Regions from separate parts of the Bacillus sp. ISL-47 genome, predicted to be linked through region 2. Evidence: riboswitches for the same ligand, from Rfam matches in the RefSeq annotation. Region 2 holds a riboswitch; the other holds the start of a gene.
What was found. A riboswitch is a leader RNA that binds a small molecule or an ion and turns the genes downstream of it on or off. The one in region 2 is predicted to bind thiamine pyrophosphate.
Positions count from the first base shown of each region.

Region 1: it holds a riboswitch for thiamine pyrophosphate, as region 2 does, so the genes downstream of both, J7I93_RS12020 (YkoF family thiamine/hydroxymethylpyrimidine-binding protein) here and J7I93_RS16080 (3-oxoacyl-ACP reductase) in region 2, are expected to answer to the same signal.

Region 1 is NZ_JAGGQS010000035.1:1,897-23,131, reverse strand. It holds gene J7I93_RS12095 (peptidylprolyl isomerase) at 1-28, shown strand, start outside; gene J7I93_RS12090 (sporulation YhaL family protein) at 143-328, opposite strand; gene yhaM (3'-5' exoribonuclease YhaM) at 454-1,398, opposite strand; gene J7I93_RS12080 (LrgB family protein) at 1,638-2,327, opposite strand; gene J7I93_RS12075 (CidA/LrgA family protein) at 2,330-2,683, opposite strand; gene J7I93_RS12070 (AAA family ATPase) at 3,074-6,073, opposite strand; gene J7I93_RS12065 (metallophosphoesterase family protein) at 6,104-7,339, opposite strand; gene J7I93_RS12060 (LysE family translocator) at 7,563-8,195, shown strand; gene J7I93_RS12055 (ABC transporter permease) at 8,247-9,497, opposite strand; gene J7I93_RS12050 (ABC transporter ATP-binding protein) at 9,490-10,389, opposite strand; gene J7I93_RS12045 (YhzD family protein) at 10,688-10,873, shown strand; gene J7I93_RS12040 (enoyl-CoA hydratase) at 11,171-11,962, opposite strand; gene J7I93_RS12035 (long-chain fatty acid--CoA ligase) at 12,113-13,738, opposite strand; gene J7I93_RS12030 (coproporphyrinogen III oxidase) at 13,879-15,396, opposite strand; gene J7I93_RS12025 (Cof-type HAD-IIB family hydrolase) at 15,843-16,709, opposite strand; TPP riboswitch at 16,937-17,037, shown strand; gene J7I93_RS12020 (YkoF family thiamine/hydroxymethylpyrimidine-binding protein) at 17,300-17,914, shown strand; gene J7I93_RS12015 (ECF transporter S component) at 17,907-18,503, shown strand; gene J7I93_RS12010 (ABC transporter ATP-binding protein) at 18,487-20,181, shown strand; gene J7I93_RS12005 (energy-coupling factor transporter transmembrane component T family protein) at 20,168-20,947, shown strand; gene J7I93_RS12000 (TIGR01777 family oxidoreductase) at 21,105-21,235, opposite strand, start outside.
Region 2 is NZ_JAGGQS010000047.1:6,826-16,379, reverse strand. It holds gene J7I93_RS16130 (dicarboxylate/amino acid:cation symporter) at 1-520, opposite strand, end outside; gene J7I93_RS16125 (hypothetical protein) at 896-1,534, opposite strand; gene J7I93_RS16120 (DUF3817 domain-containing protein) at 1,649-1,948, opposite strand; gene J7I93_RS16115 (hypothetical protein) at 2,032-2,310, opposite strand; gene J7I93_RS16110 (exodeoxyribonuclease III) at 2,390-3,145, opposite strand; gene J7I93_RS16105 (hypothetical protein) at 3,215-3,499, opposite strand; gene J7I93_RS16100 (hypothetical protein) at 3,641-3,925, opposite strand; gene thiE (thiamine phosphate synthase) at 4,399-5,052, opposite strand; gene thiD (bifunctional hydroxymethylpyrimidine kinase/phosphomethylpyrimidine kinase) at 5,042-5,866, opposite strand; gene thiM (hydroxyethylthiazole kinase) at 5,879-6,691, opposite strand; gene J7I93_RS16080 (3-oxoacyl-ACP reductase) at 6,710-7,471, opposite strand; TPP riboswitch at 7,587-7,697, opposite strand; gene J7I93_RS16075 (OsmC family protein) at 7,853-8,305, shown strand; gene J7I93_RS16070 (Cof-type HAD-IIB family hydrolase) at 8,594-9,343, opposite strand; gene J7I93_RS16065 (CBO0543 family protein) at 9,481-9,554, shown strand, end outside.

The sequences.
Region 1 (21,235 bases), on a different contig from region 2:
AGCTGAAGCAGGAACTGAAGAAAAATAAATTCATTTAAAAAACGGGCCTTCCTTAGGAGACCCGTTTTTGTTTTTTATTGATCTATTTGTCAGTTTACGGATGCCATAGATGAGAAAATATACAGCAGCTGTAAATTATATTTCACCCTGCAGATTGCTGGGAAGTTTTTCGCTCTTCTTTTTCCCTTTCTAGACGTTTCATATAAATCTCGCCTTCACGTTCAATGCTGTCGTGTTCTACCTGTTTCTCTTCCCTGCCTGTCTTGACAGCCATATATGCACTTGCAACGATCCCGGCTGCTACAAAATATACCCATAATGGAATCATTATTTTTCCCCTCTTTCTATCAAAATGTTTATCCAGTTATTATAGAAATGTATGCTTGTACTAAAAAAATATGATTGGGAGGGAAACAAAAAAACACCCCTCCCAAATGGGAAAGGCGGCTAATTTTAATTATGAAAAGTTGGCTTATAGAATGAACGATTGTCGAGTGCAAATACCCGTTCAGTAAATTCTCCCGGTTTCACTCTCTCAAGAGCCCTGTCCAGCATATTCATTTTCGCATCAATATTATCGATGTAATGAAGCATTTCTGCTTCCTTGATAAGAGGCGGCTTCGGACTGCCCCATTCAGCTTTGCCGTGATGGGAGAGAACCAGGTGCTGCAGAATCATGATTTCTTCACCATTGATGCCCAGTTCCTCGGCTGCTTTGCCAATTTCATTAATCATAATCGTAATATGTCCCAGTAGATTTCCTTCTACCGTATAGGATGTTGATATCGGTCCAGACAGTTCCGTTATCTTCCCTAAGTCATGCAATATGACTCCGGCGTATAATAGATCTTTATCCAGGCTTGGATACAGCCCGGCAATCGCTTTGGCCAAATCAAGCATGGATACAACGTGATACGCAAGGCCAGATACGAACTCATGATGATTCTTGGTTGCGGCCGGGTATTCAAGGAAATCCTTTTGGTGCTTCTTCAATAAATGGCGAGTGATTCTTTGGATATTGGGGTTTTTCATTTCAAATATATATTGGGTGATTTTACTCATCATTTCATCAGTACTTAATGGCGCTGTTTCGAGGAAATCTGCCAGCTTTACCGGGTCTGCCGGGGACGCCGGCCGAATTTGGCGGATTCTAAGCTGATTGCGGCCTCGATAATTCAGGATGTCCCCTGCCACCTTAACAATCGTTTCAGGGCTATAATTCTTCGCATCATCATCTGAAACATCCCAAAGCTTCGCTTCAATTTCTCCGCTTTGATCCTGGAAAATAAGTGTCAAGAATGGCTTTCCATTACTGGCGATCCCTTTAGTTGCACTTTTAATCAGTAAAAAAAGCTCGATTTGTTCTCCTACTTCGTAATAAACAATTCCTTTTGACATACGTGCACCGACGCTCCCTTCAAGAGGTTGTTCAAAAAGGCCGGGAAAAATTCCAAGCAGGCTTTTTTCCTCCTTTTTAAACACGCAATTCTATTAACCTAGTATACCATACAGACCCATTCCCCTACTAAACTAATCATTTACCATTCTAACGGTCTGACTGCGTTTTTTGCTTTATCCAGCACAAAAAGCCCATTCATCATTGGATGAATAGGCGTTCTCCATTTTTTGATATTTTATTACAGTAAAAGCAAAAACACTGGAATCAATAAAGATAGCAAAATCGCGGATGTTGTCATTGCTATGCATCCCATGGCCCCTTCTTCCTTTCCCCACAGAAGCGACCGATTGGCGCCAAGCATTTGAGCGGAGGTGCCCATCGCAAGGCCTTTTGCTGCTTTGCTTTTAATTCCAAGAAGTTGCAAAAGCCTGGGGCCTAACATGACAGAGAACAGGCCTGAAAAAAGAACAAAAAAAACAGTAAAGGCAGTGGTCCCTCCAAGGCCATCAGAAACGGTTAAGGCAACAGGCAGCGTTATGGAGCGCGGAATGAGAGACGCCTTGATTTCCTCGCTAAAATGGAAAGCATGGGACATCAGATAAACCGCAAATATACCTAAAAAGGTTCCAAAAAACACACCCGATAATATCTTCTTAAAATGTTTCTTCATTAGTGGCCATTCTTTATACAATGGTACTGCAAAAGAGACGATGGACAACTGCAAAAGCAGCTCAAATAAACTGCTTCCTTTTTGATAGTCAGCAAGAGGGATATTAAATAAAAGGAGAATGATGATCAGAAGGGCTGTTCCAGTGTACAGGGGATTGAGCCAGCTTTTCTTAAACTTTCTGAAGATCTGCAAGCTCGCGATGTAACTGCCAAGAGTCATCGTTATGCAACCTATACTGGTGAATAAAATTGAACTCATTTTTAGCTCCTCCTCTTTATTTTTTCAACCCATTGAACAGAGTACGCTGTTCCCAATAGACAGCAGAAGCTGCTTACAATCAGTACTAGAATAAAATGAAAATCCAATAGTGGAATAAAATTGGGAGATAAAAACAATCCAATGATAAAGGGGATAAACAATAGGGTCATGTGTTTGATTTGAAAGGCTGCTATTCTCTCTATCCAATCCAGTTTAACTAAACCTTTTACCAAAAGGGCTAATAGCATAATCATCCCCACTACACTGCCGGGGAGCGGAATATGAAAGACGGCAACAACAAAATTCCCTGCAAGAAGAAAAACAGCAAGTATAAATATTTGAATGGGCCATGGCAACTTTTATTCTCCTTCCTGAATACTTTTTACCAGCATAAAGCATAAAATCAGGAAAAACATGAAATGTGTAAGGTTTCCTTACATACTTTTTAACTTTTTGTTAGATTTTCTTCCTTCTCTTAAATATAGGATGTGTTAAAGCTAAATGTTGATTTTAGCACCTGTTGATTAGAGCGGAAGGCACTAATCCCGCGAAAATACAGTCGCATTTCCTTACGGCGAGGTGTTTATACAAGGAAGCTTTTCAAAGTCCAGCGGGAGAAGCGAGTCAAAGGGAGACCTCACAGGCGCTAAGCGCCAAGGAGCGTCGGACTGCCCGCTGTTCGCTGAGTGCCTGGAGCGGAAATCAACAGGCAAGTATAATAGAGCCTAAATATAAAAAGCTGCCTGTCATTTTCGAACAGGCAGCTTTTCCTTCGTAACCGACATTATTTGTTCTTCCTGAAAATATGGAAGCAGATGTTTATGACAGGTAAAAAATAAAATTTGCCGGTCTGGAATATTTTTTAACAAGCTGATCATTTTCTCAGTCCGGACATGATCAAAATTAACAAAGCTGTCATCAATAATGATCGGGAAGGGATATTTTCCGTAAATAGTCATCGCCAGCGCGAGCCTAAAGGAAACATATATCTGTTCCGCAGTTGCCTGGCTCAGCTCTTTTGCTTCAAAAGTTGCACCTTCCTTGCTTTCAATAAGAAACCCGTGCCCTTCCTCTTTAGGGTAAATGCGGACATAGTTCCCATTTGTTAAACATGAAAGATATTCTTCTGCCGTTTCAAGCATTTTAGGCAGACGTTCATTTTTAAAGCTGCTAATCGTTTTTTCCAGAATATCCTTCGCAGCGGCATACTTGGCCCATTCTCTGGCCTCTTCCTCAAATTCAGCTTTTAATAAAGCAAATGTGTGAAGCAGTTCAGCATAAGTCCCTCCCTCTTCAAGCAGCTGAATCTCATACTTTATTTCTGCCAGGCTGCTTTGCAGAGAAGGGATACTGTCACGAAGCTTGTTTAATTCTTCAGTAAGATTATGAATGGCCATTTCTGGATTTTCCACATTCATATATTTATCAATTTCATTCTGTGAGAAGGATTGAATATTAATTTGTTTACGGATTTGTTTAATTTGTTCATCAAGCTCAGCTAATTTCTGTGCTGCTATACCTTTTTCTCGATAATCTTCAGCTGTTTCTGTTCCCGCAAGTGCCAGCTGCTGATCGTATTCTTTATTAAAGTGTTCGAGTTCAGCAAGAACTGTGCTATATTCATCCTCCAGCTCATGGAGCTTGGCTTTTCTTTCTGCCAGCTTAATATGTTTCTCCGTTTCTTCCTTCAGTCTTTTTCTAAATTGGTATGCGACTTCTTGGACACTGCCCTGCTGCTCATTCAAAAGTTCCTTTAGGTGCTGAAAATTGATTAGCTTCTCTTGGATTCCCTGGGCTGCTGCAGTTTTTCTTTCCATTACATAACTCTTCTCCCTGTAAAGCGCCTTTAGCTGTTCAATAAGGCTAAAAGCCTCAGGCAAATGGGATTTGGAGATATCGGCAGGAAGGAATAGCAAATTCCCAAGTCCAATCATTTCTTTGTCAACATCAGCATATTCCTTTTCCCATTCTTCAAAAGATCCAATGACTTTTTCATATTTCTCATTGGCCTGCACATGCTGAAACTTATATTGACGGAGCAGGCTTTGCAATTCGCTGTCTTCTTGAAGCTGTGCCTCCAATTTAGCTGCATGCTGAATTTGAGGCTGTTTCAATTTGTCCTTTAGTGTGCTCTCTTTTTCAGCAAGAGCGACTATTTCATCTTTTATAAAGCTGTGATTTTCCTGCGAATGCTTTTTAGTAACCATGAAGCCACAATATGCTATTCCTATCAAACCTGCAAATGCAAGAACCCACGTTTGGCTCCACAATCCCCATCCAAACAATACAGCAAAAAGAATTCCTATTACTAAAAGCTGAGCTTTTTCCTGCTTTCTTTTTTTAGAACTATTTTTCCGCTCTTTTTCTTCAGCTTTATGGAGGAAAAGAATCCTTTCCTGTGTATCCTCCAGTTCTTTTTCAAGGAGATTCCTATCTGCTGAAAGGCTCAGTTTTTCCTTAATAGCTGCCCGTTCCGTTTCCGTTAGCAGCTGGTCTTTCAGCCCGTCCAATTTGCTTTCGATATCCTCCAATGCTGACCTTTCATCGTTAAAGCGCTCGTCCAGCTCCGACTTTTTTGTAAGCAAGCGATTATGGCGCATTTGAGCTTTATTTACCTTTTCTTTCATGAACACACTGGTGTCTACTTCTTCCAGCTGTGTTTCATCAATTTGAAGATGAAGCTTTTCCTGAAGGATCAAAATTTCCTCTGTAAGGTTTGCAAGCTTCAATGATAATTCGCTTTCTTCTTGCCTAAGCTTTTCCAATAATGGAATTCCCTCAATTGCTGCATTTATTTGCGGCTCATTCTCCAGCAGATTATAATCAGGCTTATTCTTCTCCAGCTCCTGTCTAAGAGTGCCTATCCTGGCCTCCAGACTTGCTTTACGCCCCTCCAGCGGGTGAATGAGACTTTCAAGTTTTTCAACCTTCGCCATTCCATCAACAGGGAATGAAATGTCTTTAAATTGTTCCCTTTCTCTTTTTAGCTCTCTTTCCTCTGTAATCAGCGGATAAAGCTCCCGCCATTCCTTTAAGCGATACAGCTTCTGCTGTGTATACTGCTGGTCATCCTGCATCCTTGTTATCTTCTTTTCAAGCGTTTCTTTTTCATGTAGTAATGTCCAATACTGTTCATTTTGCTGCTCCGCTTTTTTCAGATTCTGATGCAGCTTTTTCAATTCATTTAACTTTATGTTTAAACTCGGCTTTTTTCCGTTTGGCTTAAAGCGGCTTTCCAAATCTCTTTGAAGCGTGTTTTCCGCTGTTACCAGCTGGTCAGTCCCCAATGAGCCTGCTGAAAATAAATATCGTCCCAGGTCTTCACCCTTCATTTGGTTTATATTTTGCAAACCATGGATGTTAAAGGAAAAAATAGATTGAAAGAGGGACCTATCAACATGGTGAAGAAGTTCGCTTAATAGCTCTTCCCCTCCCCTTGTTCCATCTTCAAGAATAACGCTAACATCTCCGGCAGCCTTTCCCTTTACACGCTCGATAATAGCCTTCCCCTCTCCAGGAAAAACCGCTTTAAGCCTCCCTCCATACTTTGCTCCTTCCTTTGGCTCATACCTTAACTCTGACTGCAGCTTAGTCGGGAAGCCAAAAAGGATGCTATGGATAAAAGACATGATGGTGGATTTGCCAGCTTCATTTTCACCGTAGATCACTTGAAAGGATTGAATATCCGTTAAACTAAAATCCGTTAACTTTCCGTACCCATAAATATGTATATCGGTTATTTTCATATCCCCACCTCCTTCAATATATACAGCTGTTTAAGCATGCTCTTTGTATAAAAGGTCTATAAGCAGGGCCTCTGCCTCCCCGGCAAGCCTGCGCTTTTCATCGTCCTGAAGCTCTTCCAAATATTTTCTTGCCAGCGGGTGACCATACAAAGGAAGAGAACTTTCGTTATTATCTGCATTATCTGCAATTTGCTCTGCTGTTTTAAAAAGCTCGCTGAAAAAATCGGATTCCTTTACCAGTTTTTCTTTACTCCAGATTCTTTTTTCATTTACAGCCAGATTGGAAACCCACACGAATGCTTCCTCTTCTGTTTCTTCCTCCTGCAAGGCGTCAAGCATCTCACCATTTGCGATACTTTTCATTTCGTGGCCAGAAAGGGTGACATTGTTTAATGTAAGACTAACTATTGTCCCCTTCGTGTTCTGCCTTTTATCTTCAATCAGTCTTTTACACATTTCAAATAGATCATGAAAAGAATCAGCATTTGAAGCATTCACTCTCACTTCTTCCCATATTACAGCTGATGCTTCCAGGAACTCTGTCTTTGCACCCGTTTCAGTCAATTCAACCAAATAGCATCCTTTCGGACCCGTTTCTTTCCGGTTTCGCCCCTGTATATTGCCAGGATAAATGGCTGGAGGCTGTTCGTTTAATACTTCCCGTTTATGTATATGACCGAGCGCCCAATAATCAAAGTTTTTTTCAATCAAATCCTTTAATCGGAATGGAGCATATTTGTCATGCTCACTGCTTCCTTCAAAGTGGCCATGAAGGATCCCGATATGCAGATCGGCTCCAGCCTTCCTTGTGTAACGGTCAATCATCCGCTCCAGCACATGTCTCCTTGGATAGCTGAAACCATATAAATGGACAGAGGTGCCATTTTCAACTGTATGCTTCATCACTTCAACTTCATGCGAAAATATACGGACATTATCGGGCATTGGCATATGGACCCATTGTCCCTCCATATGATCATGGTTTCCATGAACCGCAAAAACAGGAATCCCTCTCTCAGCCAGACGCTCCATCTCTTTGCGAAAGCGGGTCTGCGCCCTAATGCTCCTGTCTTCCCCATCAAACAAATCCCCAGCCAGAATAACAAAATCCACCGCATTGATAATAGCTGCATCAACAATTTTGGAGAATGCCGCAAACGTGCTTTCCTGTAGCTTTTTAAAAATAGCTTGAGGCAAACTCTTCAACCCTGCCATCGGACTATCCAGATGCAGATCAGCAGCATGAATAAACGTTACCCTCTTCATATTAACTTCCTTTCATTCCTTTTCTTCCATTTTAACTCATCCAAAAAGCGAATGCACGTTCCTATTATAATTAGTTGATAAACTTCTTTTTTTCCTAAAAAGTTTTCGGGAAAATCCCTATCCGGTTTTAACCATGGAGGCTTGTGCATAAAAATGTACAAGTACTCTTTCCAAGGGATGAAAATACAGCCTGCGGAAAAATAAATGGGCGGAGTGGTCATTGTTGGGAATTGGAATTTATTTAAGTTATGTTTTTCTCGGACTGTCTTTAGCAGCCCCAATAGGGCCGGTTAACGCAGTCAGACTTGAAAAAGGCATTAAAAACGGCTTTTGGCATGCCTGGATTGTCGGAGTAGGCTCCATGTTTGCGGATGCCTTTTATATGCTGATTGTATACCTCGGTCTTGTGCACTTTTTGGACACTCCAATCGTACAGATCTTTCTGTGGCTATTTGGGGGATTTATTCTCTTATATACAGGATTTGAGAGCATTATTAATGCCAATAAAATATCCATTAACTACGTCCGCAGCAAAGATTCATTGTTCAAATGCTTTTTCTCTGGCTTCATTATGTCCGTTTCAAGTCCACTTTCTATCCTGTTCTGGCTTGGCATTTACGGATCAGTTCTGGCAAAAACAGCAGCTGCTTATGGAAAAGCCGAACTCTTTTTGTACAGTACGATGATTTTTATCGGACTTATGCTCTGGGATCTTTTTGTAGCAGGCCTGACAACAGGCTTCCGCAAGTTCCTGACATCGAAAGGTATTATTCTCATCTCCATTCTCTCTGGATTATCCCTGATCGGATTTGGCGTTTACTTTGCATTCGAAGGATTAAAGGCATTGTTTGCTTAAAAAATTTTAGCCATGAAAAAAGCTCCGCTTGGAACGGAGCTTTTCCCTTTCTTATTCATTTTTGGTTAGCTGAAGAGCTTTTTTAATATCTTTAAAAGAGTTGGATTTTCCGTACATTAATACGCCGCCCCTATAAACTCTTGCGCCAAACACAGCTAGTATTGTAATGGTTACCAAAAGAATAAGAATACCTAGCAAAGGCTCCCATGCAGGCAATGACAGCATTCCGACCCTCATGAACATTAGCATCGGCGTAAAAAATGGAATATAAGATGTGATCGTCACGAAGGGTGCTTCCGGCTGGTTCAAACCGAACATGGCAATCATGAAGCCCGCAACAACCATCATCGTCATCGGTGTAATCATCTGCTGGATATCTTCTATCCTGCTGACAAGCGAACCAAGAAAAGCCGCCAAAGTCGCATAAAGAAAATATCCAAGCAAGAAAAAGATAAGTGCATAGGCGATTGTAGAGGCAGGAATATCCCCAAATCCGAAGAATTCAAAAAAGCCGCCTTCCATTGAATCGAGATTTTGTTTAATTGAATAGTAGCCTACCAGTAAAATCAATGCCATCTGTGTCAGGCTGAGCAGTCCGATGCCCAGTATTTTGGCAAACATCTGCTTGATCGGCGACACACTGGAAATTAGAATTTCCATCACCCGGGAGGATTTTTCAGTCGCTACTTCCATGGCAATCATATTTGCATACATGATAACAGCAAAATAGATGACAAATAACAGGACGTAAACCAGGCCTCTCGCCTGGTTCAGTTCTTCCTCAGTTTTAGCATTTTCCTCCAGGGCTATTTGGTTAAAATCAATAGGTTCATATAATTTACCCAGCTCCTCAGGACTAAGATTAATTTGCGAAGCAGCCAGCTGGGTTTTTAGCTGCTGCAGTCCGCTCTGCAATTCGGAAGGAACGGCAGAATCAGCAATACTTCTTGCTTTATAGGCTGCTTCGGGGAGATTCTCCTTGTTAAAAGACAGCAGCAGCAAACCCTTGTATTTACCCTCTTTGACAGCTTCTTCTCCTCTTTCTTCTGTACCTTTGTAAGCTTCTAGGACGATGTCCTTGTTTATGACCTTCATTTGCTCTTCCAATGAACTAAAAAGCACACCGGTCTGGTCAATAACTGCGATTTTTTCTTCATCTTCTTTATTAAAAAAGTCAATAATGCCGGAAAGATTCGCAAGACCTACCACAATCAGCACAGTAATAACGGTCGTAATAATAAACGATTTGGTTTTCAGCTTGCTAAGATAGGTATGAAGAAGGATAGTCATAAAATTATTCATAGGAAGCACCTGCCTTTTCTATGAAAATGTCATTCAGGGATGGCTCTTCCAGCATAAATTTACGGACAAAGCCCCTCTCAGCAATCTCCTTAAATATTCCCTCAGCCGCTTCTTCTCCTGAAATCTGTATATGTATTCCTTCCGCAGTCTTCCTGGACTTAATTACACCAGGGCTATTGGTCAAAAAGCTTAAATCATAATCAGCGTGGATTACAAGATTCTTCTTTCCAAAGGAGCGTTTAATTTCCTTGAGAGAACCATGTACGACAGGCCTGCCTTTCTGCATAATACATAAATGCTCGCAAAGCTCTTCCACATGTTCCATCCGATGAGAAGAAAAAACAATCGTCGTACCATTGTCTTTTAGTTCCAAAACCGCTTCCTTCAGCTGCTCCACATTAACAGGGTCAAGCCCGCTGAAAGGTTCATCCAAAATCAAAAGCTTCGGTTTATGAATGACAGCCGTAATAAATTGGATCTTCTGCTGATTTCCTTTTGAGAGCTCCTCCACTTTTTTATTTGCATTTTCCGGGACTTTAAAGCGCTCTAGCCAATAGTCTAATTCCTTTAAAGAATCCTGCTTGTTCATTCCTCTGAGCTTTGCAAGATATACAATCTGGTCCTTTACCTTAAGCTTCGGATACAACCCTCTTTCTTCAGGAAGGTAGCCAATCAGCGGACTAGTTGAATAATCAATCCGCTTTCCGTTCCAAGTAATCTTCCCTCCGCTAGGATCCAGCAATCCCAGAATCATCCGAAACGTTGTCGTTTTACCTGCTCCGTTTGACCCAAGAAATCCAAACATCTCACTCTCGGGTATCGACAGAGACAAATTATCAACAGCCGTAAACTGGCCAAAACGCTTTGTAACATGTTCAAGCTGCAATGACATTTTCTAACTCCTCCTTTGCCTAACTTGTAATACGGACAAAAGGCGAAAAAGGTTCAATTTTCCACAAAAAAAAATATTAAGTATTAAGTTTTTCTTCCGTATAGGCAAGATTCGTTTTAAATTAAGGCCTTCAGCTTGTTTTCTCTGCTTCAATGGGAGCTATTGACTCCTGTAATTGCCCTTCAGCCCATTTCAGCCCGACGAGGCTTTGGCTTATAAATTTCTTTTGCACATTCACAAAAATTATGCAAGAATAATAGTAACTATCTGAATTTTATAATAAAGAGGGGGAATGAAGATGAAAACATACAAACTTACTGCCTTTGAGCAGGACGGGGAAAAGATTTTGGAAGAGTCCTTCCAGGCAGCAAATGATGATGACGCAAAGGGTCTCGGAGAAAAAATGCTCAAGGAAAAGGGCTTGGATGAAAAAACTCACCGCTGCACTTCTCCAGCAGGAAAACTTATTTTGTTTCATAGATAAAAAAGCAAAGGGCGCTTGCCCTTTGCTTTTTCTTTAGGCTCTATTAAATTTGGCTGTTGATTTCAGCACGAGGCACTCAGCGAACACGGGGCTACCGGGAGCCTCCTCGACGCTGTGCGCCTGCGGGGTCTTCCTTGGAGCGCTACTCCCGCAGGGCTTTGAATAAGCATCCTTGTATAAACACCTCGTCGTAAGGAAATGCGCATGCATTTTCGCGGGATTAGTGCCTTCCACTCCAATCAACAGGATTTCTAACAACAACAATAAGCTTTAACAGAGCCTTTCTTTAAAATCTATTTACTTTCCTTTAAAGACAGGTTTCCTTTTTTCAATAAAGGCCTGGATACCTTCCTGATGATCCTCGGTTTGTCTCATCTTATGCTGACCGAGTTTCTCAAGCTCCAGTACTTTTAGTAAAAGAGGACGGTTTTTATCTGCAAGGATTTTCTTCGTCTTGATCATGGCTTCTGTTGGGCTGTTAAGCCATTTGCTTAGCTTCGATTCAACAGCGGTGCGTAATTCGTCTTCAGCCACTTCATGAATAAGGCCTATCTGCAGCGCTTCGTCCGCAGAAAGTGCTTTTCCTTCCCAGATTAATTGCTTGGCTTTATCCTCGCCTATACGCTGCTGGAGGAAGAAATGAGAGCCTCCATCCGGGATTAATCCTATTCCAATAAAATTCATAGCCAGTTTGCTGGATTTCTCTGCCAATATATAATCTGTTGCTAATGCAAGACTGAAGCCAAGGCCGGCTGCTGCCCCTGCAACTGCACTGATGGTCAGCTTCGGCATGCTGTAAAGGGTTACAACCAGCTCATTGATACATTCCATAACCGAGGAGAAATCGCTTTCATTTGCTTCCAGGAGCATCGTTTTAATATCTCCGCCTGAGGAAAATGCACGGCCGTTTCCTTTTAAGACAACGATATCTACCTCATCCATATGGCTTACTTCCTTCATTATCGCCAATAAACCTTTTAGCATTTCAATATTTAATGCATTCAATGATTCCGGCCTGTTCATCTCAACGGCTGCAACACGCCCTTCGATTTGCAGATTGACAGTATCAGTTACAAAATCTATTGCCAAAATCCTTCCCCTCCTTTTCTTCGTTTCTTTTATTATAAAGAGTATTATTATATTTAAAAAGCATTATGTCTAAAAATTTTAAATTTTGTCATTTATTTTCATAGATAAAGGGCAGCACCTAAAATAAGGATGCTGCCCTTAATTAATGTGTTACTGTGTATTTCCTGTATATTCTTTTTGAACTTGATCCCTTAATGCCATCTTTAGAAATTTCCCAACAGAAGTCTTTGGGATTTCCTCAAGGAACAAAATATCATCCGGAAGCCACCACTTCGCAAATTGCGGTTTAAGGAATTCATATAATTCTTCTTTCATTGTCTTGCCTTTAAAAGGTTCTTTTAAGACAACACATGCTACCGGCCGTTCCTGCCATTGCTCATGAGGCACAGCAACTACTGCTGCTTCGAATACAGCTTCGTGTGCCATTAAGGTATTCTCTATATCCACAGAGGATATCCATTCTCCTCCACTTTTGATCAAGTCCTTCGTTCTGTCAACAATTTTCATAAACCCTTCTTCATCTATTGTCACGACATCACCCGTATACAGCCAGCCATCGCGAAACGCTTCATTTGTCCGTTCATCCTTGTAATATTCGGATGCAATCCAGGGGCCTCTTATCGCAAGCTCGCCCATTTCCTTTCCATCCCATGCGGCTTCTCCATCCTTGCCGACAACTTTCATCTCCAAGCCTGGAACAAGGATGCCCTGCCTGGCTTTAATATCAAGCTGTTCCACCGCAGAAAGCTCTTCCTGATAGCTTTTTAGAGTCGAAATGACTACAAGCGGACTTGTTTCAGTCATTCCATAGGCATGCATGAAAGGAATTTTATGTTTTTGCTCAAACGCTTTAATCATACCTTTCGGAGCTGCAGATCCCCCGCAAAGTACCGAACGGAGCGAACTCATATCATACTCGTTTTCATCCAGCTCTTTTAAAAGGCCCAGCCAGATTGTAGGCACCCCGGCTGTAATGGTTACTTTTTCTGACTCGATGAGCTCAGCCAGCAGCTTTGGAGTAAAGTAAGGGCCAGGCAATACGAGTGTCGTCCCGAACCAAACAGCAGCAAATGGCAGCCCCCAGGCATTTACATGAAACATTGGGACAACAGGAAGTGCGATGTCCTTCTCGCTAACAGCTGCACTATCGGCCATTCCCAGTGCCATGCTGTGGAGGACAATTCCCCGGTGTGAATATACGACACCCTTTGGATTGCCGGTTGTAGCAGAGGTATAGCACATCCCTGCAGCTGAATTTTCATCCAAATCATCAGGATATTCATAATTTCCGCTTGCTTCTTCAACCAATTTTTCATAATGGTAAACTGGGGAGAGCGATGTTTCCGGCAATTCTTTGTCGTCGGTCATAATAATATATGCCTTGACGGACTTGAGTTCATCCTTCACCTTCTCGATTAGCGGAACAATGTCGGGATCGATGAGCAGCACCTTATCTTCAGCATGATTAATGATATAGGAAATATGCTGAGGCGACAGGCGGATATTAATCGTATGGAGGACGGCTCCACTGCATGGGATTGCAAAATAGGCCTCAAGATGGCGATGATGGTTCCAGGCCAGCGTTCCGACCTTATCCCCTTTATCAACCCCTAACTTTTGCAGGCTTTCTGCGAGCTTGCGGGTTCGTTCTGCAATTTCTTTATATGTAAATCTTTTAATTCCGCTGGACGTCCTGGATACGACCATTTTCTTTGGAAAATACTGTTCTGCCCTCTTAATCATCTGGGTCATAGTCAAAGGTGTTTGCATCATCATTGCTACTCCTCCTTATTGTAAACGCTTTCATTTTATATTAGCTTATAACCAGTTATACCTATTTCTTTCATTCTATTTATTTGAGATAAAGTCCTTTAATTTTTAACTAAATTTTCTAAAAACATACAAAAAATCCCTGCCTATTCAGTCAGGGATCTTTGTTTTTTATTAAACAGTTCATTTAAAATTTTCAATTTCTCGTCAGCATAATGCTCGAAGCTGTCATTATATGACTTGGGGTCTTTCGGATTGGCAAAATGAGTTATTTTTCCTGTTTGAGGATCAATGAATTTGCTTGAGGCTCCACAACCAAGGCCAATGATTGTTTGCAGTTCTTCCATGATCATAATATTATAGATGCTCTCCTGGTTTGGAAGTGCATAGCCGACATTTTCAAGATTGCCGAGAATATTTTTCTGGCGGTACAAGTAATAGGGTTCATAGTTATGATCGTTCGTCCAATTTTCCGCCATTTTCATCATTCTTTCGATTTCTTCCCGATCGGCAACCTTATATTTTTGCTTATTTTTTGTCATTTCAGATGCACGTTTAAAAGATAATGTATGGACAGTTAAAGATTCCGGCATCAGTTTCTCCGTTTCATTCAGAGTATGGGAAAACTCGGATACACCTTCCCCGGGAAGACCAATAATTAAATCCATATTAATATTGTTCATCCCCATATTGCGGGCAAGGTGAAATTTATCAACTGTTTCTTCCACTGTATGATGACGGCCGATTGCCTTCAGCGTTTCCTGGATATAAGATTGCGGATTGATGCTGATGCGGTCAATATTCCATTTCTTCAGCACTTCCAGTTTTTCAGGTGTAATTGTATCGGGACGGCCAGCTTCCACTGTTACCTCACGGATATTTTGTACATCAGGGAAAGACGTGTACATTTCTTCATAAAGCATGTCCATTTCATCCGCGGTAATGCTTGTTGGTGTCCCGCCGCCGTAATAAACAGTCGTAATTTTAACATTATTTTCTTTCAGCCATTCACCAATTTTACGCATCTCATAATGCAGACCGCCAAGGAAGGAGTTCACAGACCCCTGTCTGCCGTTAATAGCATATGCCGGGAACGTGCAATAAGCACACTTTGTCGGACAAAAAGGAATTCCAATATAAATGCTGACCTCATTTTGGAGGTTATATAAATCCGGAACAACAGCCAGCTGCCTATCAACGATATTCTGCATTAGCCGAATTTTTTCGTCCGTAATCAAATATTCTTCCTTCAGCTGCTGATGGACTTCATGCTGTGGCGTCTTGTTTTGCATTGCGCGATGAAGAAGTTTCGTAGGGCGAACCCCAGTTAAAATCCCCCACTTTTGCGTAATGCCTGTCCAGTTCTGCAGAACTGTCAAATATACATGAGAAACAGCATTTTTCACTTGTTTGAAATTCTCTTTCTCCGTTTTAGCAGGTACGAATGCTTTTTCAAAAACAGCCAGCCTTTTTTGGCCTTCTTTGTCGGTCAGTTCTGCTCGTGCCTTAAAGCTGGCACCTTGTTCCAGGCGAAAACCAATCGTTAAATCAGCTTCTAAAGCTTCTCCTAAAACCACTTCGCACTCCTCGAAAAATAGATTTCCAATCAGCCGAAGCGGCCGATGAAACCGTTCATCCTGTATACCTAATATTGAAATTTTCAAAGCGATCACCTTTTTAAAAAGAATATAATGAAAACTGCCATCATTCTGTTAGCTAACGGCAGCTAAAAAGTCGATTTTCTTTGTTGCTGACAAACTTCTTTAAGTGTACAGAAACGGGTAAAGGAGGTCAATATAGGGTAAAAGATTCCTACTAGATTGGTAAATTGCTTAATGGCTATATTTTGTGGCATTGATATATGTTAAGCCGGAATCCTGCTTTTGCGTCGTGCCGCTACTTTTATGCTTCGTGCCCAAATGGGCTTGCGTCCTCCTGGCACTTTTTTCCGTTATTTTCACGACTCTTTGCGTCTTTCTCTCCTTTTTGCATCATCTCCCCGCTCCAGCCTGCATTGCGTCCTTATTGCTCTTGCTTTTGCGTCAATTTCTCAATTTTATTTTCATCAAAAAAGAGCCGATTATCATAATCGCACTCTCTTTTGTTTGCTTTATTTTAATAGATTCATTTTCCTCAGGAATTCGATCGGTTGCTGTTTGCGGAAGTGCTCTTTGACCATATAGCTGACTCCGTTTTGGTTATTGGATCGGGTTAGCCAGTCTGCAGCTTTTTTCACTTCCGCCGGGGCATTGCCCATTGCCACACCGAGGCCGGCTGCTTCGATCATTTCCAGATCATCTATAGAGTCGCCAATAACGACCATTTGGTTTCTTGAGATTCCCAGATGTTCTCCCAAATAAAGCAATCCGTTCACCTTGGATACTCCTGCGGGAACAATATCCATGCGAAGGTCATTCAGTTTTATGATGTCGATGTTTTGAAACATGCCTTTAATAGAATCATGAGCATCTTGCAGGTCCTCTTTATCTTCAAAGTAGACTTCGATTTTTGGAGGTGTGACAGGTTCATCCAAAATGGTATCGCTCAATGAATCTACAAATTGCTGTGAGTAAAAGATGGGATCTCCTGTAGTAAATACTGTTTTAGCAAGCATATTGGAATTTAGTTTTGTTTTGTTTGCCAGGGAATATTTTTCGTGCACCAGCCTGATTTGACATGTGAAGCCTTCAAGCAGGCGCACTATTTCAAACGTTTCATCTTCCTGTATACGTTTTACAAAAATTGGTTTTTCCGGAGAAGCGGCAATATAAGCCCCTCTGTGTGTGACCAGCAAAGAATTAAGTTTCAGCGCTTTCGCCACTTTCTTTGCAGAAGGAAAGCTCCTTGACGTTACAAGCGTTACATAAATTCCTTTTTGCTGTACATATTCAATCGCTTCTTTAGTGGATTTATGAAGTCTTCCATTTGATTGGAGAAGTGTTCCATCAATATTTAAAGCAAGCATTCGGTATATCATCTACTTTGCCCCCTATTCTCGGTGTAAAATTGTCCTATTACACTTTTATGAAGAAATGCAATTGATTAGAACATGACATGGACAATGCAAACATTTTTCTTTAGCTTGTAGGAATTGGCAATGACTACTTCAATTTGAGAGACTGTTTAATTCAAAGAATTATAAATTATCCATTTACAATTCAATGTTCGCGTATTAAGATGGAGTCAAATAAAAACTGCATATCAAGTTTGCACTAGGGGAGCTTTTGGCTGAGAAGAACATTCCGTTCTGACCCTTATGACCCGATCTGGATAATACCAGCGTGGGGAAGTGCAGGTGAACGGCTATCATTTTTTATGTATTGATAACATTCAACTGCATTTCCTCATGGAAATGCAGTTTTTTATTTTTAGGCTGTGATAAAGCTAAATGTTGATTTCAGCCCCTTGTTGATTGTTGCGGGTGAAGTGAGTCATAGGGAGATCACACAAGCGCTAGACGCCGAGGAGGCTTCCGGACCGCCTGCGGTTCGCTGAGTGCGTGGAGCGGAAATCAACAGGCAAGATTAACAGAGCCTATTTTTATAAAAAATTAGGAGGAATGACAGTATGCAAGAAAATTTCTTATGTGGAACAAGCGAGATTACAGGGTGCAGATTTTCTATTTATCCTATGTCTGACCGGTTTGTGGATATTATTTTATCGGCACTGAATGAAGTGGACACAAGCAAGGTATGGATGGAAACTGATGATGTCAGCACATGTGTGCGCGGCCGTTCCATTCATGTCTTTGATGTTGTAAAAGCCATTTACCTGGAAGCAGCCAAGCATGGCGACCATGTTGTTTTCAATGGCACTTTTTCAAACGGCTGTCCTGGAGATACGGCAGGCGATGCCTACCTAGCTGAAAATGAAGAGAGAGCAAATAAGGAAAAGTCTTCAAGTATCCTTCAGAAAGTTGCCGCCCAATTTGCCCTTTATCCAATGGGAATCCCTACATATATGGATGTCATAATGGACCAGGTGGAGCTGGCAAAATCACAGGGCACTTTTTCAAAAGGTGTCCATTATGCTTCAAGACTTGATGGAGATGCACATGCTGTTTTTAAAACGCTTGAAGATGCATTCGAGGGATGTAAAAAAAGTGATTCCACCCATATTGTTATGACAGTTAATATGTCTGCGAACAGCCCTTCCAATAAGGGGGCTGAATCATATGCTTGAAAAATGGAAGCTTCGTGAAGTGATCGTCCTTTCTGTTTTGGCTGTTGTGTTTGCGGTGGTTTATCTCGTTTTTCTTCAATTCGGGAACGTACTTTTTGGGATGTTCGGCTTGATTGGCTATGATATTATCTTTGGAATCTGGTTTATCGTTTCGATTATTGCTGCCTATATTATCAGAAAGCCCGGGGCTGCCTTTTTATCGGAAACCATTGCCGCAACGGTCGAGGTCATGATTGGCAATGCCGTCGGTCCACGCCTTATCATTTCGGGCATGATACAAGGAATTGGCGCAGAAGCTGTTTTTGCGGCTGCAAAATGGAGTAATTACCGCACTTGGATTTTAATCGCGGCAGGTATGGGCTCATCTGTCACAAGCTTTATATGGGGTTATTTTATTTCAGGCTATGCTGCACTTTCACCAGGTTATGTGACAGCCATGTTTTTCGTCCGGCTAGCAAGCGGCGCTTTACTGGCAGGTTTACTCGGAAAATGGCTGAGTGAAAGTCTGGCAAAAACAGGTGCATTGAGCAGCTTCCCGATCGGCAAGGAACGGAAAAGGGGAAAACCGGACAATGGAATTACGGCTTAACGAGGCTATTCTAAAGACAAAGCAGCTTACTTTTAGGCATGAAGAAGAGAAAAACCCTGTTTTTAATGGTGTGAATTTAAACCTTTTTCCTGAGGAGGCAGTTCTTATTCTCGGGCCCAGCGGCTGCGGAAAAAGTACACTTGCACTTTGCCTAAATAAATTGTACCCCGAGGCTGTAGATGGCCATCTTGAAGGATTGGTCTCTTTTAAGGGAAAATGGCTGAGCGCATTCAGACCAGGTGAGATTAATAGAAGCATTGGAATGGTATTTCAGGATCCTGAAAGCCAGTTTTGTATGGTAACCGTCGAGGATGAACTGGCGTTCGGACTGGAAAACATGAATATTCCTCCTGAGGATATTGGGCCAAAGATTGATCATGCACTTGAACTTGTCAACCTTCTCCCATATAAACATGCTAGGATTCACACCCTCTCAGGAGGGCAAAAGCAGAAGCTGGCTTTGGCATGTGTTTTGTCATTGGAACCGGAGATCCTGATCCTTGATGAACCGACAGCAAATCTGGATCCTGCCTCAAGCAGCGAGCTTGCCAGCATCATCAAGAAGCTTAGAACTAAGCTTTCACTTACACTGCTGATCATTGAACACAAACTGGATGAGTGGATTGATCAAATTGACCGCTGTCTGGTTTTGAACCGAGGAGGCGAAATTTTATTTAATGGCAAGCCGGATGCCTGCTTTACTGATTATGCAGAGGAGCTTCAGTCAGAAGGAATCTGGCTGCCAAGCACAGTAAGAGCTGGCCTTATAGCAAAGAAAGCCGGATTTTACTCCGGGTCCGCCCTTCCGCTAAACCAAAATGAACTAATTAAGGGATTAGCAGACCCTGATTCAGCAGTTCGGCTTTTTGAAAAAAAGAAAAATGTCTTAACTGGCTTAGCGGATCAAAGTATTCTTGAAGTCCAAAGACTTTCTTTTAGCAAAGGCGGAAATGAACTGTTAAAAGATATTAGTTTTTCTGTTAAAAAGGGGGAATTTATTGCAATAGCAGGACCGAATGGATCCGGTAAAACCACACTTTCCAGACTTCTCTCCAGATTAAATTGGGGTTCCTCCGGGGAGATTTCCTTTCTTGGACGTTCTCTCCCCCAATGGAAGGAGAATGAATTGAGGCAGAAAATGGGCTACATTTTCCAGAATCCGGAACATCAGTTTATTACAGATTCTGTGTTTGAAGAAATTGTTTTCAGCCTAAAAGTTATGGAGATGGAAGAAGCGGAAATAAATGAAACAGCTAAAACTATACTGAAGCAGGTTCGTTTACATCAGCAGGCACATCTTCACCCTTTTTCCTTAAGCCAAGGGCAAAAACGGCGGTTAAGTGTTGCAACCATGCTTGTGAATAAGCAGGATTTGCTGCTGCTTGATGAGCCTACATTTGGACAGGATGCCAATACTGCACGTGAACTTATGGCTCTTTTAGAGGAGAAGATACACGATGGAGGATCCGTCATTATGGTCACCCATGATATGGATCTAATCCAGTCCTATGCACATAAAGTGATTATTCTTTCAAATGGAGAAATGATTTATGAGGGAACGCCAGATGACCTATGGAACAAACAGGAAATAATGAAGCAGGCCTCCCTTCAGCTTCCATACTATGAAAAGTTCAAGAACGATATCCGTACGGGGAGTGGAGATTATGCTCTTACATGACATTAATCCCAGTATAAAAGCGCTCACTGTAGTGATTTGCGTACTAATTTTATCTATCTTTTTTGATCCGCTCACACCCTTGCTCACCCTGATAATAACAGCGAGTACTACACTCATACTTGGAAGGGTGTCAATTAAGAAGTGGCTGTTGTTATTCTCGCCTTTCTTATTTATGGCATTCATATACATCTGGTCAGCTGTTCTTTTTTCAAGGACAGATCAAGGAGAAACCATCCTATGGACTTGGGGCATCTTAACATTAACTGAGGAAGGCTTTCAGCGTGCCCTCTCACTTGGGCTGCGCGTGTTAAGCTTTACATCGCTGTCCCTTTTGTTTATTTTAACCACAAAGCCAACAGAGTTTCTGCTCAGTTTAATGCAGCAATGCCGGCTTTCACCGAAGCTTGCATATGGCATTATGGCTGGCTATCGATTTCTGCCATTAATAAAAGAAGAATTTGAGATTATCAGAAGTGCTCACCGGATAAGGGGAGTAGGTAAAGCAAGGTCTTTTTCCGAAAAACTAGCTGAGCTTAAAAGATATGCAGTCCCTCTCCTTGCCGGGGCCATACGCAAAGCAGAAAGAACAGCCATGGCAATGGAATCGAAAGGTTTTACCGGCGATAAGAACAGGCAATTCTATCATAAAATCACCGTCACGTGGAAAGACTTGGCATTTTCCGTTATTATGGTGGCAGCGGTTTTATTAAGTGCATACACCTCCTGGAAGCTTGGCTATTTGCAGCTGTATAACGGTGAGCTGTGAGGGTATGTTGAATATATGTGCGGTTAAACAGAGTTTAGATGCTGGTAAAATTTCATGTAAGACACTGAAAGAGTATCTTAAGGCTATAAACGCACATAAAGGACTATCCCCTCCCTAGAAAAACAGACGTGCCGCCCAAGCACGTCTGTTTTCCCATTTAAATAATATCCCGCAAAGCTGCTTCCAGATTTGTAAACTTAAAGTTAAATCCGTGCTCGAGCAGTTTCTTCGGAATGCAGTTCCGGCCTGTCAGCGCCAGGCTGGGGTCAGCCCTCATGATCGTATACG
Region 2 (9,554 bases):
CAATAAGACGGAGAATACCGGATACTTTGTCCCCCAGTCTTGATAAGCCGTAGCCGATAAAAATGGAGAAAGCAATAATTTGAAGCATCGACTCCTGCACCATGGCGCCAAACGGATTAGCAGGAATAATATTAACAAGTGTTTCAATGACAGGCGGAGCTTCCTTCTCCTCAAAATTTGCACCATCAAGCTGGAAATCGCCCGCACCAGGCTGGAACAATAGGCCGGCTCCCAAAGCTAAAATAATGGCAATGGCTGTTGTAATAAGAAAGAATAAGATCGTTTTACCGCCAATCCGGCTAAGCTTTTTCGGATCGCTAATTCCGGCAGTTCCCAAAATTAATGACACAATGACAATCGGAACGACAAGCATTTTAATCAGGTTGACGAATATTTTCCCTAAAGGTACCAGTACATACGTGGAAGCGGCATCATACCACCCTGGCAGCGCCAAGTTCAAAATCAGGCCAACCACAATACCCAAGCCCATACCGATAAGAATCTTCTTGGTTAAAGACATAATCAACCTCCCTTTATAGTTAGTGACTATGTTAAATTTTCTGTTGATTTGGCACTCAGAGAACAGCTGGCGGTCCGGAAACCTCCTCCAGCAATTAGTTTCCCTTTTAACCGCACGCCAGTACGACTGGGAATAAGCTTCCTTGAATACAATCCACAAAGGGAGATCGGGAAGCATTTTCTAGGATTTTGTACCTTCCGCTCCAATCAATGGGTGCTAAAATCAACCTTGAGCTTTAACATAGACCTAAAATAAGAAAGCGCTTACATTAAAATGATTATTCAACAATTGGTTGTATTATGCAGTTTATTATGCTGGCAAGCGTAATAACTGATAAGAGCCCTGCAGCATTTTGTCTGCAGAGCTCCAAATTCTCTAGGGCATCATTGTAAAAAACATAAAGATCAACATTCCTAAAATAAATGCACCGCTGCCGGCATTAGTCAAAATCTGTTTCCAGAATACCTTTCCTTCTCTCTCTTCTTTGTAGGATTCTCTAATATTCTCCTTGATTTCCTCGTAGTAATAAATTCGCCACCATTTTCTAAAACTTAATCTGTATGTATACACCGGCTTTTCCTCCCCTCGCCAGCTAACTTTTATGACAGCGCCATCATCTGGAAGTATAAAGGTATTTTCTTTATCGTCCGGTTTCTCTTCTTCCGAATAGGTGATTGCATATTGATCCAATTCCTGGCGGATTCTTTCAAGCAGAATGGCTCTAGAGGTTTCATGGACGACAAATACGCGTCCTTTTATATGTAAATGTAAAGAAAGATAAATAAGTGCGATAAGCAGAATAATAGTTATGTATACAAGGGGTTCCAATTCAAAAAGATCAAACCATATCAAAGGCTGGGCGACCCCTCCCAAAAAGAGAACTAGTTGAGGCACCCAGGTTTCTGATATGATTCCTCTATGCTTCTGTACTTTAAAACCATTATAAACTGCCTCAAAAAATATAAAAATGCCAGAAATTAGGAATACATAAGATAATAGCAGTTGATCCTCCATTTTCAGGCTCCTATTCTACAAATCTTTCTTTTATCTTATCATAAATTTTGGCAGGTATTGTAAGAGAATTGGCAAATGAAAAAGCCTGCATAGCGCAGGCTCTCTCTCTTTCTATTAATCTGTTAAGGATGATTTTTTCAGAAAGACATCCAAAATAAAATTACCGAATGGGATAAATGCCACTGCTACTGCACTTGCAGCCCATTTTAACGACCATCTTATTTTAAAAGTCGTATAGGCAATGACGAAAAGGTAAGTGATGAACAGGAACCCGTGAAGAGAGCCAACAACTCTGACAGCTTCCGGAATACCTGCAGCATATTTAAGAGGCATGGCTATAAATAAAAGGAGCAGTAGAGATCCTCCCTCAAGAAAGCCCATGAATCTGAATTTTCCAATCGGTGTTTTTAGCATAAAAGCAACCTCAACCTTCATTTCTTTTTATCCATACCCATGTATTATAGCATTGTCTTAAGGATAGATACCATAGGAGGCTGCTAAGAAATATCGTAAGCCAGGACATACTCTTCGTGCCAGGAATAGGTTTCAAAACCTGTTGCAGCTAAATGATTACGCAAGCTTTTAGCCGCAATATGGCTGATTGACGGAGGATAGGGACTTTTCCTGATATGCTCCTTAATGCAGCCCATCGCCTCGTCAAAGTCCATGTCCTGGCATTGCGAAAAATAATATTGAACGATGTCATTTTTAATCCTAAAACCCGGATATACCCTTTCAATAAGAACAAAAAGTGTCAGCATTTCTGTTTTGTTCATCTTACCAGCCCTTTATGAAATAGTAATAAAAGTATTGCCGAATTTTTCAAAAATAAAAACCCCTGTTCTGATCCAGGGGTTAAATATTTAGTTCAAGAGCAATCGGGCAATGGTCGCTGCCCATTATGTCACAGTGAATTTGCGCATCTTTTATCTTATCTTTGAGTCTCTCGGAAACAATGAAATAATCGATCCGCCATCCGATATTCCTTTCGCGTACCTTAGCCATGTAAGACCACCAGGTGTAGGCGCCCTCTGCCTCGGGATATTTGTAACGAAAAGAATCAACAAATCCTGAATTCAGCAGTCCGGTCATTTTCCCGCGTTCTTCATCGGTGAAACCGGAATTGCCGCGATTGGACTTTGCATTTTTTAAATCAATATCCTGATGGGCAACATTTAAATCTCCGCAGAGAATGACAGGCTTGATCTGATCAAGTTCCAACAGATAATCACGAATCCGTTCTTCCCACTCAAGGCGGTAAGGAAGCCGGGCCAAATCACGCTGAGAGTTAGGCGTATAGACATTCACAAGATAAAACTCTTCATATTCAAGGGTTAGAATTCTTCCTTCCGGCTCTGTTTCAGTATCATCTATGCTATAACGGATCGAAAGCGGTTCTTGTTTGGTGAAGACGGCTGTACCCGAATACCCCTTTTTAATCGCATAATTCCAGTACTGATGATAACCTTCGAGAACCAGGTCTATCTGACCCTCTTGTAATTTGGATTCCTGGATACAAAAAATATCTGCATCCACATTATAAAAGTAATCGATAAAGCCCTTTTTCACACAGGCTCTAATTCCATTCACATTCCAGGAAACAAGTTTCATTGAATAATCTCCTTACATAGAAAAACTATCAGACTATCAGATTAACATGAATAAGGCTCCACTGCACACTTAAAGAATCGCTGCCCGCACCATGATTGACAGTACCGGTACAATTAAAAACATTGCGATATAATATTTTTGTGGGATCTCCTGGTCATGATCGCCAAGCGCCAGCGAAATTAACGCTTCAAACAGTCTGGCTAGAAACAGGACTCCTATTATGAAAACAAGTCCCAGCAGGAGATTTAATTTAAGATAATCCAGAAAAAGCAGTACAAAAAAATAAAGCACACTTACCGCCAGAAACTCGGAAAGTGTCTGTTTGTTCGTAAATATCCATTTTAAAACGTTCAATAACTCACCCCCGCTCTTGGTTATCCAAGCAGCAATAAAACTATTGTAAAATATAGAAATTATTCTGACAAGGAAAGCTGGCATAAAAAAGAGGCCTGCTATGAAGCAGTACCTATTGCTTAAAAATGATAGTTCCGGCATTCATCTGCACCAATTTAATCTTTTCCCCCGGCTGAATTCTTTGTATAAAGAGGCAGTCAACCTTATGGACTCTCCACCTTCCATACGTATCCAATATTCCTGGTGCATATTATAATTGCTCAGGTAATTATCGATTGAAGCTTGAAGATATTTTTCTTCTACTTTTCCTTCAATTTCCGTTATTTTCGTTTCAGCAGCAACCAAACCCGTAAAAAAGCCATAATACACAATAAGCAATAAGACTATGCCTTGGATATAGAGACCGGCACCCATCCATTTTTTCAATTCTCCATCCCTCTTTTTTCATTGTTTTTTAAAAAGCTACCCTTAATAGAATGGGTTAAACGGGATGACTTCAAACGGTTAAATCGGAAAATGAATGGAATTTTCATGCTTTCATTCAATGGGGACATCATTTGCAAATAAATTGATGAAAATGCAAATAAAAAAGCTATTCTTCAAATAAACTTTTTCCTGGCTGGGGAGGCCACTGATGTTTCAGTTGACGATATATCAGCCTAAGTTGATGATATATAAAGGAAATTAACGATAAAATGGCAAATTTGACGATTTATTACCCGGAATTGATGATTAAATGCCGAAAGCTGATGATATTTGAAGAAACGACGGTATCTCAACCCCTAAATTCTTGTTTAAACTCCCATTAATAAAAATTTCCGCTAAAATCCTGGCAAATAGCTCTCATTTCAACCTAAATATAAAAAAATGCCCGGCTTAATGGGCATTTTTTTGCTTTTTCACTTCTCGTTCACCGCTTCATATAACAACCGGGCAGATGCATCCGGCGAATCAGCTTGGCTTATTGCTGTGATGACGGAAACACCGTCTGCTCCAGCTCCGATAATCGGAGCAGCATTCTCCGCTGTTATGCCGCCTATCCCAACCAAAGGTATCTTTATTTCCGAAGCTCTTAATACTTTAATAAAACTCAGACCCTGAACGGCTTTTGCGTCTTCCTTTGTGGAGGTAGGATAGATCGGGCCGATTCCAAGATAGTCTGCGCCTTCAGCAATTGCTTTCCTTGCTTCATCTAAACGATGGGCAGACACACCGAGAATTTTATTGCCTATTTTTTTCCGAACCATACTAGCCGGCTCGTCTTCCTGTCCGATATGAACGCCATCTGCATCTAATTCAATTGCCAGCTCAATATCATCATTCACAATAAAAGGGATATGGTTTGCCCGGCAGATCGTTTGCAGTCTTTTTGCAAGCTGGAGCTTTTCCTTCCCTTGAAGACAGCCTTTGCCTTTTTCGCGGTATTGGAAGAGAGTGATTCCTCCCTTAATTGCAGACTGCAGAACTTCTTCTGGATCGTTGCTGCAGTTTACACTGCCCATAATAAAATAGACCCTTAATAATTTTCTCATTTCTTCAGGTTTAACTGCCATGAACAAAAATCTCCTTTTTCCTTCGGTTATAGGCCCAATGATTCGTAGGCCCGTGCCCGCTTCCCAGCTGCAGGTCATCTTCAATCGCAGCCTGGATAAATCGCTTGGCGCGCTCCACAGCATTCGAGACAGTCATCCCTTCCGCAAGGCCTGCCGTTATGGCTGCCGAAAAAGTGCACCCGGTTCCATGTGTATTAACCGTTTGTATTCTTTTACTTTTAAACTCATAAAAGCGTTGGCCATCAAATAAAAGATCCACAGCATCGTTTTCAGCCTCATCGTGCCCGCCTTTTATCATGACATTCTTCGCGCCCATATCATGCAGCTTTCTTGCTGCTTCGTTTTTTTGCTGGTCCGTTTTAATCCTCAATCCCGTTAGAACTTCTGCCTCTGGGATATTTGGCGTGATAAGAATCGATAAAGGGATCAGATATTCCTTCATAGCAGCAATGGCCTCTTTCTGCAGCAGGCTCGCACCCCCTTTTGCGACCATTACTGGGTCGATAACAACATTTTTCCATTGATACCTGGTAATCTCACGGGATACTCCCTCGATAATTTCTGCATTAAAAAGCATCCCCGTTTTGACTGCGTCGGGCACAAGATCTTCCCCGATCGATTGGATTTGTGCAACGACTGCTTCTGCAGTCATCGGATAAACTCCCTGTACGCCTTTTGTGTTTTGGGCAGTAACGGCTGTCAATGCTGACATGCCAAAAACCCCAAGTTCTTGAAACGTTTTTAAGTCAGCCTGAATTCCGGCACCGCCGCCGCTATCTGATCCGGCAATTGTTAATGCTTTGTTTATTATCATTTTAACTCCTCCCTATTCGCTGACTTTTTCAAAAGCGCCGAGCTTTTCAATATCTGAAGCGGTAATGTTAAACAAGCTATTTAAAAATTCAATTTGGAACGTTCCCGGCCCTTTATCATTCGTTGCCTCTGCTGCCATTTCGGCAGCAGTTCCGTACACAACCAATGCGGCAACAGCTGCTTTAACCGGGTCCTTTTCCACAGCAGAAAAGGCGCCAATTACTGAAGTCAACAGGCAGCCCGCACCTGTTACTTTTGTTAAATAGGGATGTCCGTTCTTTATGGTGTAAGTTGAAACTCCATCAGAAACAACATCCTGTTTGCCTGTTATGACTGCGATCGTGCCAAGCTCTTTTGCAGCCTTTCCTGCAAGTTCTGTCGTGTTTCCCTGAGCTTCCCCTGCGTCTACCCCTTTAATTTTCCAAGCTTGGCCGGCGGCATTGGCTATTTCCGCCGCATTTCCTCTAATGATGGAAATATTTAATTCCTTCAATAATTTTTTGGCGGTTTCTGTCCGGTATGGAGTTGCCCCAACACCTACTGGGTCAAAGATTACCGGAACACCATGCTCGTTGGCTGACCTTCCGGCGATTAGCATGCTTTGTACTTCTTTTTCGGTAAGAGTTCCCATGTTCAGAACCAGTGCTCCGGCTATTTTCGCCATATCAGCCGCTTCTTCATGCGCATAAGCCATAACAGGTGATGCTCCAATTGCCAAGAGTCCATTGGCAGTAAAATTGGTTACCACAACATTTGTGATATTATGTACCAGCGGATTTGCGGCTCTTACTTTTTCTAAAAGACTGCTAATCTCGTAAATATTCATCTAAAGTCCCCCTCACAATTAGTTCATAACAAGTCCGCCATCCACGACAAGATTCTGGCCTGTAACAGCCCTTGCCCATGGCGATGCGAAAAATACAATGGCATCAGCTGCCTCTGCCGGATCGGTCACCTTTTTCAATGGCGTCGAGTTTTCGATTATTTCAAAGACTTCATTTGAAGTAACTGCGCTTGCATCCGTGGTTTTTAATAAGCCACCGGATACCATATTTACCGTAATGCCGTATTGCCCAAGTTCGTTTGCCATATTCCGGGTAAACCCCAGGAGAGCTGCCTTGCTGGTCGTGTAATCGTGGTACGGAACAACCGGGTTTTGAAATAAATTTGTCCCAATCGAAATGACCCGCCCAAAGCCGTTTAGTTTCATATCAGCCAAGCCAGCCTGAACGGTATTCAAAGCTCCCCGAACAGCACCCTCCAGCTGGATTTGGAAGTCTTCCCATCCAATCGTTTCTGCATCTTTTTTGGTTACCGGGTCAAATTTAAAGTTTACAAGTGCGTTATTAACAATAGTCGTTATGGGTGTACCGAAATGGTTTTTCGCTTTTTCAAATAGTTCCACAACCTGTCTTTTATCCCGGATATCTGCTTGGATGGCAATAGCCCGTTCACCAATTTCATTTTGGAGCTCATAAGCTTTCTCTTCGCTATGAAAATAGTTAATAACCACCCTCGCACCTTCTCTTGCAAAAGCTTTGGCCGTCTCCCTGCCCAAGCCTCTGCTCCCTCCTGTGATAAGCACAATTTGTTCTTGAAGTTTCATCTGAATTCCCCTTTGCATGGATGTGTCCAACCTAGTTATCTGCTTATTTTCGGACAAAATAAAAACCAGATCCTTAAATGGACCTGGCTGAATAATAAATGAGAAGGAATGATCGTTCCCGCTATTACTACTTTCCTACGCTGGCATAATCCAGATCAGGTCCGAAGGGTAAAAAACAGGTCGGTTTCTTTCTCAGCCCGCGCATCGGGCACCCCTAGCAGTAAAACTATTAAGTTGGCTGATTTCATCTTAGCTTGAAAATGGAAATCTGTAAAGTCTTGCAATTCTGTCGTTGTCTCTATATCGTTAATAGTAGTGAATAAGTGCAATTTGACGTTGGCTTTATATCGATAATAGTAGTGTATCATGGGAGGTTTTCTTATGGCAGAGCATCAATTTTACTTGAAAGCACATTGGCCGGGCCTGCGCAATGATGTTGGAAAAATAGAATCCGGACAACTAAAGACGAAGGTATCAATACCGCCTGAGATGGATGGTCCGGGAATCGGCACAAACCCGGATGAAATGCTTTTAGGGGCAGCTGCAACCTGTTATATTATTACGCTTGCAGCGATGATGGAACGGAGTAAACTTGAAAAAGAAGACTTGACCATGGAATCCATTGGGATTGTTAATGTCACCAATGGGATTATTACATACAAAAAAATTATCCACCGGCCTATAATCACCCTGAAGACTGACGCCTCAGAGAGAGATTTCGCCCTCGCTCAGAAACTGGCCAAAAAAGCTGAAGCTTCCTGCATGATTTCAAGGGCCATTAAAGGAAATGTTGAGGTTGAATTGGAAGCAGAAATTATGCGTAAAACCGCTTAAAAAAATTGCTGTATTCGTAAAGTTTGTTACTATTTGAAGGCAAACTTAGTTTTTATAACTGAGTTGATTGTAGCGGAGGGCATTTGACTCCTGCGGGAAGAGAGGGAAGTGCGAGACCCCACAGGCGAAGCCGAGGAGGCTCGCATCGCTCCCCGCGGAAAGCAAATCCCCGCAGCGGAAATCAACGGTCTGAATTCAAAAGCAAAAACAACAATCAAAGGAAAGAGCCAAAAAAATTAAACAGTTTACGAAATATTTTTTCTCAAGGTGCCTGCCAGGTCGAAAATCTTATAAAGCCCATTTCCGAATCGCTTTCGCAACGCCAGCTTCATCATTTGAAGCAGTCACAGCATTTGCTGTTTCTTTAACAATGTCCTGGGCGTTTCCCATTGCAACTCCCCATCCCGATTCCTCAATCATCGCAATATCGTTTAAGCTATCACCCATTGCCATCACATTTTCCATGGAAATGCCAAGAATTTCCGTAACCTGTTGGATTCCTTTTGCTTTATTAATGCCAAGTGCATTCACTTCTATATTGGTTAGGCTTGAATTGGTAATTTCCAGATCACCCTTTGATTGGAGCTCCTTATGAATGATTTCCCGTACTTCATCATCAGTGATATCAAATCCAAATTTCAGCCATTCATAGTCATGGATATTTTCAGGCATTTCATTGTTCCAGACCTGATCGCAGCTGGTAGCCCAAAAATGGGTTTTATGTGTTTGAGATAAAGTCCACATCCATTCCATGATAGTAGAGTCAACTGCGGTTCTCGAAATTAAATTCCCTTCCGGACCAAAAATTTCACTTCCATTGACCGTAATTAAATACGAGTTTAATTCAAGCGAGTCCGCATGGTCCCGGGCTGTAAGTCTGGAACGGCCGGTGCTTAGAATAACTTCGATCCCTTTTTCCTTTGCTTCGCGTATCGCCTCGCGGTTTTCCTCTGGAATTTCGTCATTCGTATTCAACAAAGTTCCATCCATATCAAGAGCGATTAGTTTTATCTCCGGTGCATTCATTTTTTCTGGCATCATAATCTCCCTTTCCTAAACAATAAAGACATTATATAAAGAAATACTATTCCATTCAAAGGAAAGCCTCTGAATGATGAATACTTTTAAATAAATTGGAAATAGCTGTATATATATTTCCCGAAAGGTGAGAAGCTATGTATTTACTACTTGTTGTGGTGGTATGGATTCTATTTGCTTACCGCTTTATAGATTGGTCACAATGGAAGAA